4 regions of the Nostoc sp. 'Peltigera membranacea cyanobiont' 213 genome follow, and region 1 is predicted to be linked to each of the others. Evidence: riboswitches for the same ligand, from Rfam matches in the RefSeq annotation. Region 1 holds a riboswitch; each other region holds the start of a gene.
What was found. Region 1 has a riboswitch for cobalamin ahead of CDG77_RS24135 (DUF1636 domain-containing protein). Riboswitches for the same ligand answer to the same signal wherever they lie in the genome.
Positions count from the first base shown of each region.

Region 1 (3,981 bases):
TTCGGTGGGTAATATTTAACGCGGCTTTGCTGCATTTAAATACCCAACTAAACGAACACTTAGCATCAAAATATTTATGCTGGGTTAGTACTGGTGTGAGTAGAAACAAATACAAATTGTTTTATGTCATAAAATCGAAACAGGAGAGTACTCTGTGAAAATACACTGGCTGCTACCCAGTACAATATTAAATATTGCTATACTCACGTCTCCCGCACTTGCTGCAAAACTAGAATCTTGGCGATTTGATGGTGTCTCCAAGCAACTGGAATTTACGACTGATGATGCTGTACAACCACAGGCACAGTTAATTTTTAACCCCACTCGTTTGGTAATTGATTTACCTGGAACTAGTTTAGGAAAACCTGGTTTTACTCAGTCCGTAGGTGGTGCAATTCGTGCTATCCGCTTCGGACAATTTGATGCTCAAAAGACTCGCATCGTTGTAGAACTGAATCCAGGTTACACTCTCGATCCACAACTTGTAAAATTTACATCAAAAATCGGCAATCAATGGGTTGTACAGTTACCATCGCCAGAACGCGTAGAGACGACATCATCCCCAAGTGGAATTTACAGTGTGGTAGCTGATGGAAAACAAGTTGCACAAACTACATCGAGGACAACTATTATTGAAAATTTACAAGTCACAGGAGATGGATTTTTTATCCGTACTAATGGCAGTAATAATTCAGAAATTAAGGTAAATCGCAGCGATAATCGTAGCGTTATAGACATTAATATTAAAGGTGCAACTCTATCGCCTAATCTGCAACAGCAGCAGTTTATCAACCGATACGATGTCAATAGCATCCAATTTACTCAACTACAAAGTACAATTCCCACTGTCCGCATAACCTTACGGATAGACAAAAATAGTCCTGATTGGCAGGCAACGGTTAGTGGTAGCGACGGTATAGTACTGTTACCTAGTAGTGGAGTAGTCAAGTTACAACAAAGCAATAATCAACCTAACCCAGTTACCCAAGTACCTACTCCCCCTTCCACAATTGAGTCTGTAGAACTGGGAAGCAATGGTACACAATTGCTAATTAGAAGCGATCGCAGTTTATCAAATGTCACTAGTAACTGGGATAGACAAACAGCTCTTTACCGAATCGCTATCCCTAATGCTAAACTCGCAAGCAATATTACCGGGCCGACTTTGAATGCAAATAGTCCCGTGTTGAGAGTACGTCTACAACAGCAAGAAAGAGAAACCGTAGTAATTTATATTCAACCTGTGTCTAGGGTACAAATTAAGCAACTCAACCAAATTAGTTCTCAAATATTAGCATTAGAATTTCAGCGCGATCGCTTAGTTTTACCACCCTCTGCTTCTATAACAAAACCCCCAATTGTTTTTCCTCCTTTACCAACAGCATTCCCAGACCCTGAGTCTCCACCAACGACTGCATCCGAAACCTCACAACCTATACCTCGTCCTCCCAAAGGACGAATAGTCATAATTATCGACCCTGGACATGGGGGAAAAGATGCAGGTGCTATTGGTCTTCATGGACTGCAAGAAAAGGATATCATCTTGAGGATTGGTAAAAAGGTCGCCTCACTTTTAGAGCAAAATGGTATTAAAGTCATCATGACAAGGGATGCTGACTATTTTATCGATCTTGCTCCTAGAGTTGTCATGGCAGAACATGTTCATGCAGACTTATTCGTGAGCATTCATGCAAATTCAATTGATAACAACCCTAGTGCAAATGGTTTAGAAACCTATCATTACGACCGGGGTTATCGTTTAGCGCAAGTGGTTCACAAAAGCATTCTTCAAGGCATTCCGACATTAAAAGACCGAGGAGTAAAACGAGCTAGATTTTATGTGCTGAGAAAAAGTTCTATGCCCGCAATTTTAATAGAAACTGGTTTTGTAACAGGTTCTGAAGATAACCCCAGACTGGCGAACCCAGAGTATGATAATCGGATGGCTGAGGCGATCGTTCGCGGTATCCTCCAGTATTTACAGCAAAGGTAAGTAAGTTTCTTGTGAAGGCACTTACCAATCATAAAGTGACCAGCCGTCGCTTTCGTCTGTTCCGCAGCGTCCCGTAGGGAAGGGCTTTCATCGCCAAAGATATAGTCGTGTGGACATAAGATCCTTGATCCGGCTGGATATTTTATTTTTTGGATCTCCCTAAATCAGAGTTTTCCGGCAATAACAAAACAGGTGATTGAATTTTGCATTAAACTGTAAACAATGATATAGTCTAAGTTTAGAACTCGGTTCTAGTGGGGAACAGCCACTAGAGGAAACGGGGAAAGTCCGGTGTAAATCCGGCGCTGTCCCGCAGCTGTAATCAAGGTTTGCCTTGTGAGTCAGAATGCCCGCCGAAAGTAACAGACAAACTCATACCCATCTGCGAGGTACAGGTGAATACTCCTAAAAATATTTCAACGATACATCAGTTTCACATTCTCATAATGCCAGAGATACCCCACAGACTACTCATGGCTGTGAAATTATAGGCAGTTTATTGATAATTGCAATTATGCTTTGGTGCAACTGTCATTTGCGCTAGTTTTTTATTGGCGTGAAAGCTTTTGTAACATCATTGTTGCCAAATTTACAAGTTTTTGCAGTTGCACGACTGCAAAAAGTTGTCATATCTGCGATTCAGACTTCTTTCTACAAACTTCAAAATTAATGCTCAATAAACAACATACTTTATTTGTTTGCACGACTTGTGACAGCGTGTGGCAAGACGGTAAACGAGTTGGTGAAAGTAAAGGTGAACAACTACTACAACAACTTCAACAACTTGCACTCAATTGGGAATTGCGAAATAAATTCCACATTCAGGGAGTTGAATGCATGAGTGCTTGTAGTCGTTCTTGTGTTATTGCTTTTGTTGCAGAAGGTAAATCAACCTATCTCTTTGGTGATTTACCAGTTGATAGTAGTGCATCTGCTATTTTGCAATGTGCTAGTCAATATTATGCTAAACCCAATGGTTCACTGTCTTGGTCAGAACGCCCTGAACCTTTAAAAAAAGGTATTCTGGCAAGTATTCCACCACTAAATAAGTGGGCAAAATTAAATATAAGTTGTTGTTAATTGATGACTGGGTAAAATTTTCCAGTTCCCAATTACTAGTACCTAAATCATTAATCTTCAAAGGAATAGAAAGTAATGCAGATTCAAACAGCAACATTAGGCTATCCCCGCATTGGTAAAAACCGGGAAGTCAAGAAAGCGCTAGAAGCATTTTGGAGTGGTAATCTAGAGTCAGAATCATTACTCCAAACCGTGCAAAAAGTCGAGGAATCTAACTGGAAAACCCAACTTGAAGCCGGAATTGACCATATTGGAATTGGAGACACAACTCTCTACGATCATGTACTTGACTGGACATTTCGTTTTGGGCTAATTCCTGAAAGATTTCAACAGCTTTCCGGGTTAGAACGCTACTTTACAATGGCACGGGGTAAAGAAGGAATTCCTGCCTTGGAAATGACCAAGTGGTTTGATACTAACTATCACTATCTCGTCCCGGAAATTGCAGAATCAACATTACCGTCTGATTTCAGTGACTTTTTAGAACGAGTTAGCCGCGCTCAAAAAATATTAGGTAAACGGGCAATTCCGATTGTACTTGGCCCCTGTACTCTGCTGCGCTTAAGCAAACTATCACTAAATATTCAGCAAGCAGTATCAAAGTTAATTCCGCTATACAAAAACCTCCTCACTGAATTAAAAAATCTGGGAGTAGAAGAAGTGCAAATACATGAACCTGCACTTGTTTTAGGTGATGCGAATTCTTGGAAATCACACTTTCAAACAGTTTATCAATCACTTTCGTCAGTTGAAATACCCCTACACTTGGTTACTTATTTTGATGATTTGGGGGAAACCTACTCTTGGGTAATGGAATTGCCAGTTAGTGCAATTAGTTTAGATTTTACACGAGGACGTAATTTAGAGTTAATCAAAACCTACGGTTTTCCACCAAATAAGCGACTAGG
Region 1 is NZ_NOLI01000106.1:18,611-22,591, forward strand. Features, by position in the region: gene CDG77_RS24130 (N-acetylmuramoyl-L-alanine amidase) at 155-1,993, shown strand; cobalamin riboswitch at 2,223-2,365, shown strand; gene CDG77_RS24135 (DUF1636 domain-containing protein) at 2,663-3,073, shown strand; gene metE (5-methyltetrahydropteroyltriglutamate--homocysteine S-methyltransferase) at 3,149-3,981, shown strand, end outside.

Region 2 (3,981 bases), on a different contig from region 1:
AGCAGCTAGAAGCAGAACTAGGAGTAGAACTTTTTCAACGCAAAACTAAACGACAGGTGCAGCTAACGGAAGCCGGACAAGTATTTTTGCAAGAAGCTTATCAATTGTTCGCTCAACTATCGAAGGCAATCGATCTGACTCAACGGACAGGTAGGGGTGAGAAAGGACAACTCCGAGTAGGTTTCACCAGCTTGGTAACTTACGATTTGCTACCTGTGATTTTGCGACGGTTTCGAGAACAGTTTCCAGAAGTGGAGTTAGTATTACAAGAATTGACGACAACTCAGCAAGAACAAGCGCTATTCAATCGCCGCATCCATGTAGGTTTTGCCCATCCACCTTTAGAAGACAACACTTTTAATCAAGAATGTATTCAGCAGGAAGGACTAATTGTGGCTTTCCTAGAAACTCATTTGTTAGCTAGACAAGAAAATATTTCAGTGCGATCGCTCTTGAACGAAAATTTTATTATGTTCCCCCGCTATTTGGGCCCCGGACTTTACGATCAAATCCTGAGTCTTTGTCAGCAAGGGAATTTTAGCCCAAAAGTGACTCAAGAAGCAATCCAAATGCAGACAATTATCGGGCTAGTGTCAGCAGGAATGGGGATTGCGATCGTACCGTCTTCTTTGCAAAATCTTCAAAGGGCTGGTGTAGTTTATCGCACTTTAGAAGAAAAAACACCATTAGTAGAAACGGCTGTAGTGTGGCGACAAGAGGATATGACACCTGTTTTACGGGAGTTTCTACAAATTGTCAGAAGTGTCTGTGGTTAATTAATCAGTTAAAAAGGCGATCGCCAAACGCTTAGGCGCGATTTGAGTTGCAAGCAACTGTTTTATAGAAGCATTGCGATCGTGTTTAATAATTAAGGGAACTCCAAAAAATAAATTATTCAATTTGTCTACTCAACTAGACTTCTTTCTTCCTTGTCTCCCTTGTCTCCCTTGTCTTCCTTGTCCCCCTTGTCCCTCTGCGACGGAATATTTTTTTACTTGGAAATCCCTAACGCTTGGATTCCTTGCAGTTTCCATCAGCACAGTATGCCGATTCATAAGTACTAGAACGCTTACCAAATATGGTGTAACGATTATCGCGGATTTGTTCGTAAAAGCGATCGCCTGCCCATTTCATCCCCGGTAAGGCTCGATAAGCATCTACAAATATACTTCCTACTGGCAATAACCGCCCAATTTCTTCTGCGGCGTTACTGCCTTGCCAACGTCTTTGAGGTTCATTGCCATCAATTAAAATTACTCCCTGTTCGCAATCTTGGGCTGTAATTCCCCACTGTAAAAGTGTCTGTTCATCTTGCATGGGAGCGTAGCGAAATAACTTTCCCTTGTCTAAGGTTTCTAGCAATTGCACTAAAGTAACGCAGAGATTACAATTTCCGTCGTAGATTACGTAGTAGTTCATGGAAATAACAGCTTTTTGGCAATTGACTTGTCGGATCTGTCTAAACACAACTTTGGTATTCTAGCTTAGAAAACCGTAGCGATCGCTCTTGCCTCACTAAAGTAATACGATTCACTTCATATACTTAAGATTTTTGAAAGTATCTGTAGGGTGCGTTAGACGGAACGTCGTAACGCACCATCCCAAGCTGATGGTGCGTTACGCTATGCTAACGCACCCTACGTGGCATAAAGTTGTAAAGCAGAAAATATTGATTTATCTCAATTTTCTCTAAAATCTATTGCAACATTTTACCCTTGCCGCGCCACTACACATATTTCAAAAATCAAATACTAGTCCTAATTCGGAAGTGTTAAATTTTCTAACTACCTTCTCGTGCTAAATTATTAAAGCTTGGAGTTGGGAAACTCCGGTGAAATTCCGGGACTGTGCCGCAGCTGTAATGGGATAGCCCAAGTCAGAATGCCAACTTTCAAGATGTCATCAAGACACAATCACCGTCTACTCCCTGCGTCGCACGGGGAAGGAGTTCTAAATTTGCTTTCTGGATTTGCCACTTGTCCTGGCTTGTTTTATACTACACCCGCCGCCGATGGGATATTATCTCGCATTAGAATACCAGGTGGAATTATTAGCACTCAGCAGTGCCATGCGATCGCAGACATAGCAGAGCAGTATGGTGGCGGCTATGTGGATGTGACTAATCGAGCTAACCTACAAGTCCGCGAGATCCGCACGGGGATAAATGCTGAGGTTTTGAAGCATTTACAGCTTATGGGATTGGGTTCTCACAATTCTGTTGTAGACCATATCCGTAATATTATGACCAGCCCAACTGCTGGTATCGATCCGCAAGAATTAATCGACACTCGCCCTTTTGTCGAAGATTGGGATAATTATATTGCCGCACATCCGGCGCTTTCAGGACTATCGGCAAAATTTAGCGTTTGCTTTGATGGCGGTGGAATAATTCACGTGTGCGATCGCTTGAATGATATCCTATTTGCTGCTGTCTTAGTCAATGCTGATGTTTACTTCCGCCTTTATCTCAGTGTCGGCGCAAAGGGCCAACCGCCTAGCGATATGGGGATTTTGTTAACACCAAAGCAATGTTTACCTGTCTTGGCAGCTTTGACAGAGGTCTATCTAGCTCATACTAATACTACAAATAAGCGGCGGCTACGTCTCTTAGAGTTATTGAACACTTTGGGTTGTGAAAATTATCTCCAAGAAGTTCAGCAACGTTTACCTTTCCCGCTTTTGGACGGTGAAACGGGAAAATACCTAACCCCCCAACCCCTAAAGGAATTCTCTACTATTTTGCCAGGAGAGGGCAAGTATCAGCATATTGGTATCCATCCCCAACGTCAGCGAGGCTTATTTTATATTGGTATCGTATTACCTCTGGGACGATTGGAAAGTACACAGATGAAGGGTTTAGCAAATTTAGCAGCAAAATATGGTAGCGGCACTCTTCGGTTAACTCCCTGGCAAAATTTGCTGATTGCAGACATTCCTCAGCAATGGGTTGATGATGTCCAAAGTGAAATCGCTTTTTTAGGATTAGATTTCTCTGCAACTAACATTAAGAGTGCATTAGTTGCCTGTTCGGGAAACAAGGGTTGTGCTTCTTCTGCCACAGACACTAAAAGTCATGCGTTGGCATTAGCTGAATATCTGGAAACTCGCCTTACTCTGGATTGCCCAGTTAATATCCACTTCAGTGGCTGCGAAAAATCCTGCGCCCAGCATAGCAAGAGTGATATTACTCTGCTCGGTGTCAACTTTGAGGCTGACGGTGGAATTGTAGAAGGCTATCACGTTTATGTTGGTGATAGCAAGCAGAAATTTGGACGGGAAATATATCAATATGTGACTTTTACCGAACTACCTGCATTAATAGAGCGGATGCTATATGTATATAAAATTCAACGCTTAAATCCCAATGAATCTTTTGGGGAATTTAGCAATCGATGTGCGATCGCTCAATTACAACTCTGATTCAATAAACACTTAGGTTCCCTTCTCAAGTCAATCCAAAATCTAAAATCCCAAATCGAATGCCCGACTACATCCGAGATGCCAACGAAATTTACCGTAATTCTTTTGCAATCATCCGGTCAGAAGCGAATTTAGATGTCCTGCCACCAGATGTAGCAAAAGTTGCCGTGCGTCTCATTCATGCCTGTGGGATGACGGATATTGTTACTGACTTGGGATATTCACCAACAGCAGTACAATCTGCAAGGGCAGCCTTAGCAGAGGGAGCGCCAATTCTATGCGATTGCCGGATGGTTGCCGATGGCGTTACCAGACGACGGTTATCTGCAAACAATCAAGTTATCTGTACCCTCAACGAGCCGGAAGTACCAGAAATTGCTAAAAAGATGGGTACTACAAGGTCGGCAGCAGCTTTGGAATTATGGCGATCGCACCTGGAAGGATCGGTAATCGCAATTGGGAATGCGCCCACAGCCCTATTTAGACTGTTAGAAATGCTTGATGAAGGAGCTACTAAACCTGCAATTATTTTAGGCTTCCCAGTTGGATTTGTCGGTGCAG
Region 2 is NZ_NOLI01000033.1:2,169-6,149, forward strand. Features, by position in the region: gene CDG77_RS11840 (LysR family transcriptional regulator) at 1-776, shown strand, start outside; gene CDG77_RS38500 (hypothetical protein) at 777-899, opposite strand; gene CDG77_RS11845 (thiol-disulfide oxidoreductase DCC family protein) at 1,006-1,419, opposite strand; adenosylcobalamin-variant (AdoCbl-variant) riboswitch at 1,805-1,895, shown strand; gene cobG (precorrin-3B synthase) at 1,897-3,420, shown strand; gene CDG77_RS11855 (precorrin-8X methylmutase) at 3,480-3,981, shown strand, end outside.
Region 2: it holds a riboswitch for cobalamin, as region 1 does, so the genes downstream of both, cobG (precorrin-3B synthase) here and CDG77_RS24135 (DUF1636 domain-containing protein) in region 1, are expected to answer to the same signal.

Region 3 (3,981 bases), on a different contig from region 1:
TTAGCCCAGGCAAATCCCAACGCACTTGTGGATAATTCTTCACCGCGTCGGACATTTCATGGGGTTCTTTGACTACCATCATCTTAACTACGCGAATATAGTAGTAGATGGAAACGACGCTGGTAACTAAGCCCAGCAAGACTAACCAATAAAGTCCTGCTTGCCAACCAGCCCAGAATAGGTAAATCTTGCCGAAAAACCCAGCCAATGGTGGAATACCACCCAAGGAAAGCAGGGCAATACTCAACGCCAGTGTTAGGAGTGGGTCTTTTTGATATAAACCAGAGTATTCGGCAATCTGGTCGGTTCCTGTCCGCAGTGAGAACAGGATGATGCAGGTAAAGCCACACAGGTTCATGAACAAGTAAACCAGTAGGTAAAATATCATACTGGCATACCCTGCTTGTGTCCCAGCAATCAAGCCAATCATCACAAACCCAGCTTGGGCAATGGATGAATAAGCTAGCATTCGTTTCATGCTGGTTTGAGCTAGGGCGACTACGTTACCCAAAATCATGCTCAGAACGGCTAGAGCAGTGAAGACAAACCTCCACTCATCAGCAACAAGGGGGAAGGCTGTTGTCAGTAAGCGGATGGCTAGGGCAAACCCAGCTGCTTTGGAACCGACAGATAAAAAGGCGATGACTGGGGTGGGAGCGCCTTCGTAAACATCTGGTGTCCACTGGTGGAAAGGTGCGGCAGAGATTTTAAAGCCAATACCTGCGATCGCAAAAACTAAGGCAATCACTAAACCTAAAGATTGTCCCACTTTTGCTGTGGCAATGCCATTTGCGATCGCACTTAGTTCAGTTTGTCCTCCAGATAGCCCATACAGCAGTGATACACCGTACAAGAATATTGCTGTACTGGAAGCTCCAATTAACAAGTATTTCAGCGCCGCTTCATTGGAGCGTGGGTCACGCTTGGTATAACCTGTCAACAAGTAAGAGGAAATACTCAGGGTTTCTAGGGAGATGAAAATCATCACCAACTCACTAGCCCCGGATAAAAACATCCCTCCAAGAGTAGCACTCAGCAAAATAGCGATGAACTCTGCTAATGGGGTGCCGCTCTGCTCGACGTAGCGAATTGACATCAGTATGGTAATAGCCGCAGACAAGGCAATGATGCCGCGAAAGACGATACTCAGGTCATCACCATTAAAGCCACCGGTAAAAGAGATGGGATTAGGATTGTCCCATTGAAAATATAGGGCGACAATGGAAGCAAATAAACCTGCGATCGCTAGATATCCAATCCAGCGTGCGGATGTACGCCCCAAAATCAAATCAACAATCAAAACCCCCAAGAGGGTGAGAATAACAATCCCCTCTGGTAAAATCGTTCCAGCGTTCAACTGGGATGCAATATTAGCAAAATCCATGATATGTATAGGTTTTGGCGATTAGACATTAAGGCTAACTCTGTTCACTCTAGCAAGTTTTCTAATTCCCGGACTACCTCTTTGAACAAGAGCTTAATATTTAACATTAGCAAAATTCGATCGAGAAGCGGCGCTAGAAGCTCTTAGGCTTTATCTGGACTAGGGGAATCTCGGTAAGCTAATAATTTTCGGTAATATATCCAGAATTTTTCTAAAAAGTCATCTAAAGTCTTTTGGTGGCAGGCAACAAATGGACTCAACTTTTTATAATGCGCTTAAATAACATTAACTTGTCACAAAGACAGATAATTAGTCATAACGACACTTATTTGTCACCTACGACAAATAATTAGTCACTGTACAAATTTAGAATGGACGTAACTGGATTCGAACCAGTGACCTCTACGATGTCAACGTAGCGCTCTAACCAACTGAGCTATACGTCCTTAACCACACGATTATCAATATTAGCATATACTTCTTGAATCGAGCAAGAAAAAGACCCAAATCAGGCGAAGTTTATTATCAAACAGAGTTCAGGAGTCATTTCTCATCTGTAGCAAAAACCGAGTCGATCGCAATTGATTAAAATTTTCTCAGATGACCCTAGTGTATGATCGATAAGGTCATTCGGTTCTGGTGGGGAGCAGCTACCAGAGGTAACGGGGAAAGTTCGGTGCAAATCCGGCGCTTGGGAGCAACTGTGAACCAATTTGAGATGTAATCTAAAATTCCAAATTCAGTGAGTCAGGATGCCCACCGAAATAGATTTAACAGTTCCACATCTCTGCGAGGTACAGATGACTACTACTGTAAATATTTCCCCAACGAATCCCTTGGGTGTTGCTGACCATACTTTATTTGTTTGCAAAACTTGTGCTAGCGTTTGGCAAGAGGGAAAACGCTTAGGTGAAAGTGGCGGTCAAAAACTTCTAAACCAACTTCAGCAGCTTGCACAAGATTGGAACTTACGAGATGAATTCCCAATTCAAGAAGTTGAATGCATGAGTGCTTGCAATCGTTCTTGTGTAGTTGCCTTTGCTGCCAAAGGTAAATTAACATATTTGTTTGGCGATTTAGCCGTTGATGGTAGTGCATCTGCGGTACTAGAATGCGCTAGTCAATACTATGGCAAAGCAGATGGTTTACTACCTTGGTCAGAACGCCCAGAAGCGCTGAAAAAGGGCATTTTGGCAAAGATTCCACCTTTATCTCAATGATGCGCGTTTTGATTCTGGGTGGGACGGGAGATGCCGCAGAACTAGCTGCTAAAGTGGCGACTATTAAAGGCTTAGAAGCAATCACGTCTCTAGCTGGTCGTACCCGTGAACCATCAATTCCGTTGGGCGATTTCCGGGTTGGAGGCTTTGGTGGTGTGGTGGGATTGGCTAGCTATTTGCGTCAAATGCAAATCGACTTATTAATTGATGCAACCCATCCTTTTGCAAGTCAGATTTCCTTCAATGCGGCAGATGCTGCAACTGAAGTTGGAGTACCCCATCTAATGTTAATTCGCCCGCCTTGGGAAAAAGAAAGTGGCGATCGCTGGATTGAAGTTGACAGCGTTGAAGCCGCCGCCACATCTCTGCAAAACCAGGCACAGCGAGTATTTTTGACAGTTGGGAGGCAAGAACTAGCCGCCTTTGCTCACCTAGAGAAAATTTGGTTTCTGATGCGGATGATTGACCCTCCCACTGATGATGCTTTAGTACCCGCAGGAAGGATATTGTGCGATCGCGGGCCCTTTACCCTCAATAATGAAAGGCAAATCCTGATTGATAATAATATTGATACCATCGCGAGCAAAAATAGCGGCGGCGATGCCACAAAGCCCAAAATTGTTGCAGCGCGAGAACTGGGTGTGAAGGTCGTTATGATAAACCGTCCAGCCATACCGCCAGGAGAGCAGGTTGCTGATGTTGATGGTGTTTTGGCATGGCTATTTGACAAGTTACACGATTAGTCCAATCAGGCAAAAGCTTCGATGGGGAATTTTCTTTCATCAGCTTAAGATAAACTGTGGCGTTGAAAAAAGTCCCAAATTGTCTGACTGGCATTCAAGCCAAGTTTAGCATTGAATTTATTTAGGTTCGGATCGGTTGAAGCACCACCAGGCCAAAAATGTCCCCCATCTACTACAGCTAACTGTAAGACCTCTGAGTTGCCACTACAATTTAAGTACTGAGTAGCTTTCACTTTTGAGCTTTTGCTAGAGTTCGTGTCAGAAAGCAGTGGCGATGGGCTGGGTGAAATACATCGATCGTGCGATCGCCAAAAGCTTACCATGTCTGAAATAGAAACAAGCGCTCCTCGTTGAGTGTGGTCATCACCTTCATAACGAACATCTCGATCGTTTGTACCGTTAACGATCATCATTGAGATCGGAGTCTGAGGTTGGCAATTAGGTTTGAGCCGAACTGGAAGAGAGCCAGCTACTGATGCAAAAGCGGCAATTTTATCAGATAGCTTACATGCTAAAGCTTGGGTAAGTATTCCGCCTCTAGAAAAACCAGTGGCATAGATTTTATGACTATCAATATTTCTTTCTTGCTTCAGATTATCGATTAAAGCACTGACAAATAAAACATCATCTATCT
Region 3 is NZ_NOLI01000010.1:48,738-52,718, forward strand. Features, by position in the region: gene CDG77_RS04965 (NAD(P)H-quinone oxidoreductase subunit N) at 1-1,384, opposite strand, end outside; tRNA gene CDG77_RS04970 (tRNA-Val) at 1,757-1,830, opposite strand; cobalamin riboswitch at 1,999-2,162, shown strand; gene CDG77_RS04975 (DUF1636 family protein) at 2,185-2,604, shown strand; gene CDG77_RS04980 (cobalt-precorrin-6A reductase) at 2,604-3,347, shown strand; gene CDG77_RS04985 (extracellular catalytic domain type 1 short-chain-length polyhydroxyalkanoate depolymerase) at 3,392-3,981, opposite strand, start outside.
Region 3: it holds a riboswitch for cobalamin, as region 1 does, so the genes downstream of both, CDG77_RS04975 (DUF1636 family protein) here and CDG77_RS24135 (DUF1636 domain-containing protein) in region 1, are expected to answer to the same signal.

Region 4 (3,981 bases), on a different contig from region 1:
CGTTGTAATCTGCAATGGCCCCCAAGACCACAACACCTCACCACCACCCCGAAATAAAGTACCCAACAGAACCACACTAATAAACGTTAACTCAACTGCTAACCGTTTCACTAGTACTGATAGAGTGACTTTACTTAGCAATATGAGGCTGATTAAAGCTAATCCATAAATAGCCCAAGTCCACCAATGCCCATCTGGTGTGAGAACATTGGCAAACACAAACAATAAGGTACAAAGTATCCGGGTACGGGGAGCGAGTTTGTGCCAGAGAGTCGCTTGTTTGCTATCGACATCTAATACAAATACTCCAACGTGCAGCAGCATGATGTTAAGTTCCTATCTGTATTTGATTCCTAATTACGAATTGTTAATCTGGCGCATCTGAGTCGGAATCAGCGTCATACTGTGTAGAAGGTAAACTAGAACCACGAATAACTAGTTTGCCAATACCCCAAGCTAAACCGAAAGTTGCTAATGTTCCAATTAATCCAGCTAATGGAGTAGCGATCGCTTCTGGTACTCCTCTGAGGGCATACTCATCAAAAATTCCATAAAAGGGTAATTTCTGAGCGGGTTTCTCTCCAAGTTCTTTGCTGTCAAACTTTAGGTCTTGGGAAACTCTATCTAGCCCATCTGGGTTTTTACTTGCTAGTGGCGAAAGGAAAATTGCAATCAATAAGGCAATACCTAAGCCAGCGATAACAAAAGCCCGGTTGCGCGATCGCGAGAGATTGCTACTCATAAGTATTAAATCCTGATTTAGTCACACCTTTTAATAACGAGAGACTGGACGAGACATAGGTGATTTTGTCTGACGGGGTGGATCGTAAAATAAATCAGGTCGAGTCCGCCAAATAAAACTAAGTGCTACTACGGTAATCAGCGCCTCGCCAATGCCAATTACGACATGCCAAGAAGCCATTGCTGTTAAACCTACCGCCAGAGGAACCGTTCCAGACACAGCTAGTTCTAAGGCACACATAACTGAAGCTACCACTACGCTTGTCCAAGCAGCGATCGCCGCACCAATTGTCATACCTCGTAAGGTATCGCGCCCAGTAGCAAATCTTATTGTGCGATAGAGATAGTAACCACCAAAGGTACCGATTAATCCCATGTTAAAGATGTTCGCCCCTAAAACTGTTAGTCCACCATCTTGAAATAGAACAGCTTGCACGATAAACACTGCAACCATAACTAGCGATCCAGCCCAAGGCCCTAATAAAGCTCCAGCTAGTGTTCCGCCCAAAAGGTGTCCAGAAGTGCCTCCTGGAATCGGGAAATTGATCATTTGCGCTGCAAAGATAAATGCTGCACAAACTCCCATTAAAGGTACTGCTCGTTCTTGGTATTCTGCTTGCGATCGCTTAATAGCTAGTGTAATTAAAGCAAGAGCAATTATCCAGGTGACAAGGATAACGGGTAAGTTCAAGAAGCCATCTGGAATGTGCATAGCTAAATGCGGCTGTATTACCCAGTACAGCCAGCCGAAGGACGAAGCACCCATAAATGGTATTGTTTCCATGTTTAAGAAGTGTCCTTTGCAGCCAGATTGATTTAAGCGTCCAGTTGTCTAGTAGACCACGTATTCTCTAGAAACTTCAATCCACTAGGGGGGCATATTAAATACAATTTAGATCGATCGTATTATTGTGTTCGCGGTTTTGATGCTTGAGTAATGGTGATATAGTTACTCCAATCGGTTCTGATGGGGAGCATAACGCCACGCTGCGCTATCGGACGCAAGGGGGAAAGTCCGGTGTGAATCCGGCGCTGTCCCGCAACTGTGAGCCAAAATTAGGTGAGTCAGGATGCCCGCCGATGGGAACCAATTCGTTTACATAAATCTGCGAGGTACAGGTTATGAAAAGAAAAAAACAGGCGTTAGTTAGTCTAACCCTGATGGGAGTTATCAGTTTTTACTTGGTAGTTGGTTTACCCCAACCCGCTTATGCCATGCACATTATGGAAGGTTTTTTACCAGTGCAGTGGGCAATTTTTTGGTGGGTTGTGGCATTACCATTTTTTTTATTAGGATTGCGTAGTCTGACACGCATTACCCAAGCTAACCCGGAACTAAAACTACTACTGGGCTTGGCTGGTGCTTTCACTTTCGTGTTGTCAGCGTTGAAAATCCCTTCCGTCACAGGTAGCTGTTCTCATCCGACAGGGACAGGGTTAGGTGCGGTGCTGTTTGGTCCCCTCACCATGACAGTTTTAGGTAGCTTGGTATTGTTATTTCAAGCTTTGTTACTGGCACATGGCGGCTTGACGACGCTGGGGGCAAATGCTTTTTCGATGGCGATCGCAGGGCCCTTTGCAGCTTACTGGATATATAATCTGACAATGAAGTTGGGTGGTAAACAAAGAATCGCCATATTTCTCGCAGCTGCGATCGCAGATTTACTCACTTACGTTATCACTTCTATTCAACTCGCCCTAGCTTTTCCTGCCCCCGTTGGTGGATTTATTGCTTCATTTATCAAGTTCGCCGGAATTTTTGCTATAACTCAAGTTCCCTTAGCAATTAGTGAAGGATTACTAACTGTGTTGGTATGGAACTGGCTGCAATCTTATAATCCTCAAGAATTGGAACTGTTGCAATTAATCAAGCGAGGAAATGGTAATGAGTCAATCTAAAAAAGGGTTGAGTAACTGGCTGTTGGTAGTAGCTGTCTTAGCTTTAGCAGTTGCACCATTAATATTTGTACGTGGTGGGGAATTTGCCGGTTCTGATGACAAAGCTGAAAAAGCAATTACTGAAATCCAGCCTGGATATAAACCCTGGTTTAAATCATTTTTTGAACCAGCTAGTGGAGAAATAGAAAGCTTATTATTTGCTTCGCAAGCAGCTTTAGGTGCGGGAGTAGTCGGTTATGCAATTGGGTTGTATAAAGGACGTTCCCAACAAAAACGTGAAGAATGAGCCTGCAACTAGACACTTTAGCTTACACTAATCGACTGCGAAGATTACCACCAGAACATAAAATAATTTTTGCATTTACTACTCTTGCAATTTCCCTTGTTACCCATCCGCTAGTACAAATTTTGATAGCGCTTTGGCTGGGTGTTTGGACAGTTATTTATGCAAAAATTCCAGCTGGTGTTTATTTTCGGTTGTTAATGTTCACCATAGTTTTTTGTTTGACGAGTTTACCAGCCTTGATGGTGAATGGAGTTGCAATTACTGATTTGTCCAAGGTGCAATTAGACTCGTGGTATGGATTAACTCTCGGACACTTCTATATTTATATCAGTCATAGTGGCAGTATCCAAGCATGGGGAATTTTAACCAGAGCATTAGCTTCTGTTTCTTGCTTATATTTTCTCATGTTAACTGTCCCTTTCCCAGAGATATTACAAACTCTGCGTTACTTGCGATTTCCTGTGCTTCTGAGCGATTTGTTATTACTAATGTATCGGTTTATTTTCATCCTGCTAAATACAGCTAGTGAATTGTTGACTGCCCAAAATTCTCGTGGTGGCTACCGCACTTGGCGTAGTGGGATGAAAAGTTTAGCACTACTAATCGGACAACTATTACAGCGAACCTTACAACGATATAGTCAGTTCTCTCTCGGACTGGAATCACGGGGTTTTGTGAGTGAATTTAGAGTTTGGCATCCCCGCCGTTATTATCCTCAAGGGCGATATATCATTGAAGCTATTTTCGGCTGTGTAGTATTAATAGCATTGGACTTTTGGCGGAATGCAGGAATATTTACTCGAATTTGAGCAGGTATATTACACCTATCCTGGCACACAGCAATCAGCTTTGAATGGTCTAACACTGAAGATTCCATCTGGCAAAAGATGTGCATTAATTGGGCAAAATGGCTGTGGTAAAACTACACTATTTTTATTAGCGAATGGTCTATATAAACCTAATTCTGGTATTGTCCGTTGGCGCGGTGAACCGTTAAGTTATAACCGAAATTATCTTAGCAGCTTACGGCAAAAGGTGGGGCTAGTATTTCAAGA
Region 4 is NZ_NOLI01000029.1:43,497-47,477, forward strand. Features, by position in the region: gene cbiQ (cobalt ECF transporter T component CbiQ) at 1-324, opposite strand, end outside; gene CDG77_RS11115 (PDGLE domain-containing protein) at 368-742, opposite strand; gene cbiM (cobalt transporter CbiM) at 773-1,525, opposite strand; cobalamin riboswitch at 1,684-1,837, shown strand; gene CDG77_RS11125 (energy-coupling factor ABC transporter permease) at 1,864-2,640, shown strand; gene CDG77_RS11130 (energy-coupling factor ABC transporter substrate-binding protein) at 2,627-2,926, shown strand; gene cbiQ (cobalt ECF transporter T component CbiQ) at 2,923-3,735, shown strand; gene CDG77_RS11140 (energy-coupling factor ABC transporter ATP-binding protein) at 3,710-3,981, shown strand, end outside.
Region 4: it holds a riboswitch for cobalamin, as region 1 does, so the genes downstream of both, CDG77_RS11125 (energy-coupling factor ABC transporter permease) here and CDG77_RS24135 (DUF1636 domain-containing protein) in region 1, are expected to answer to the same signal.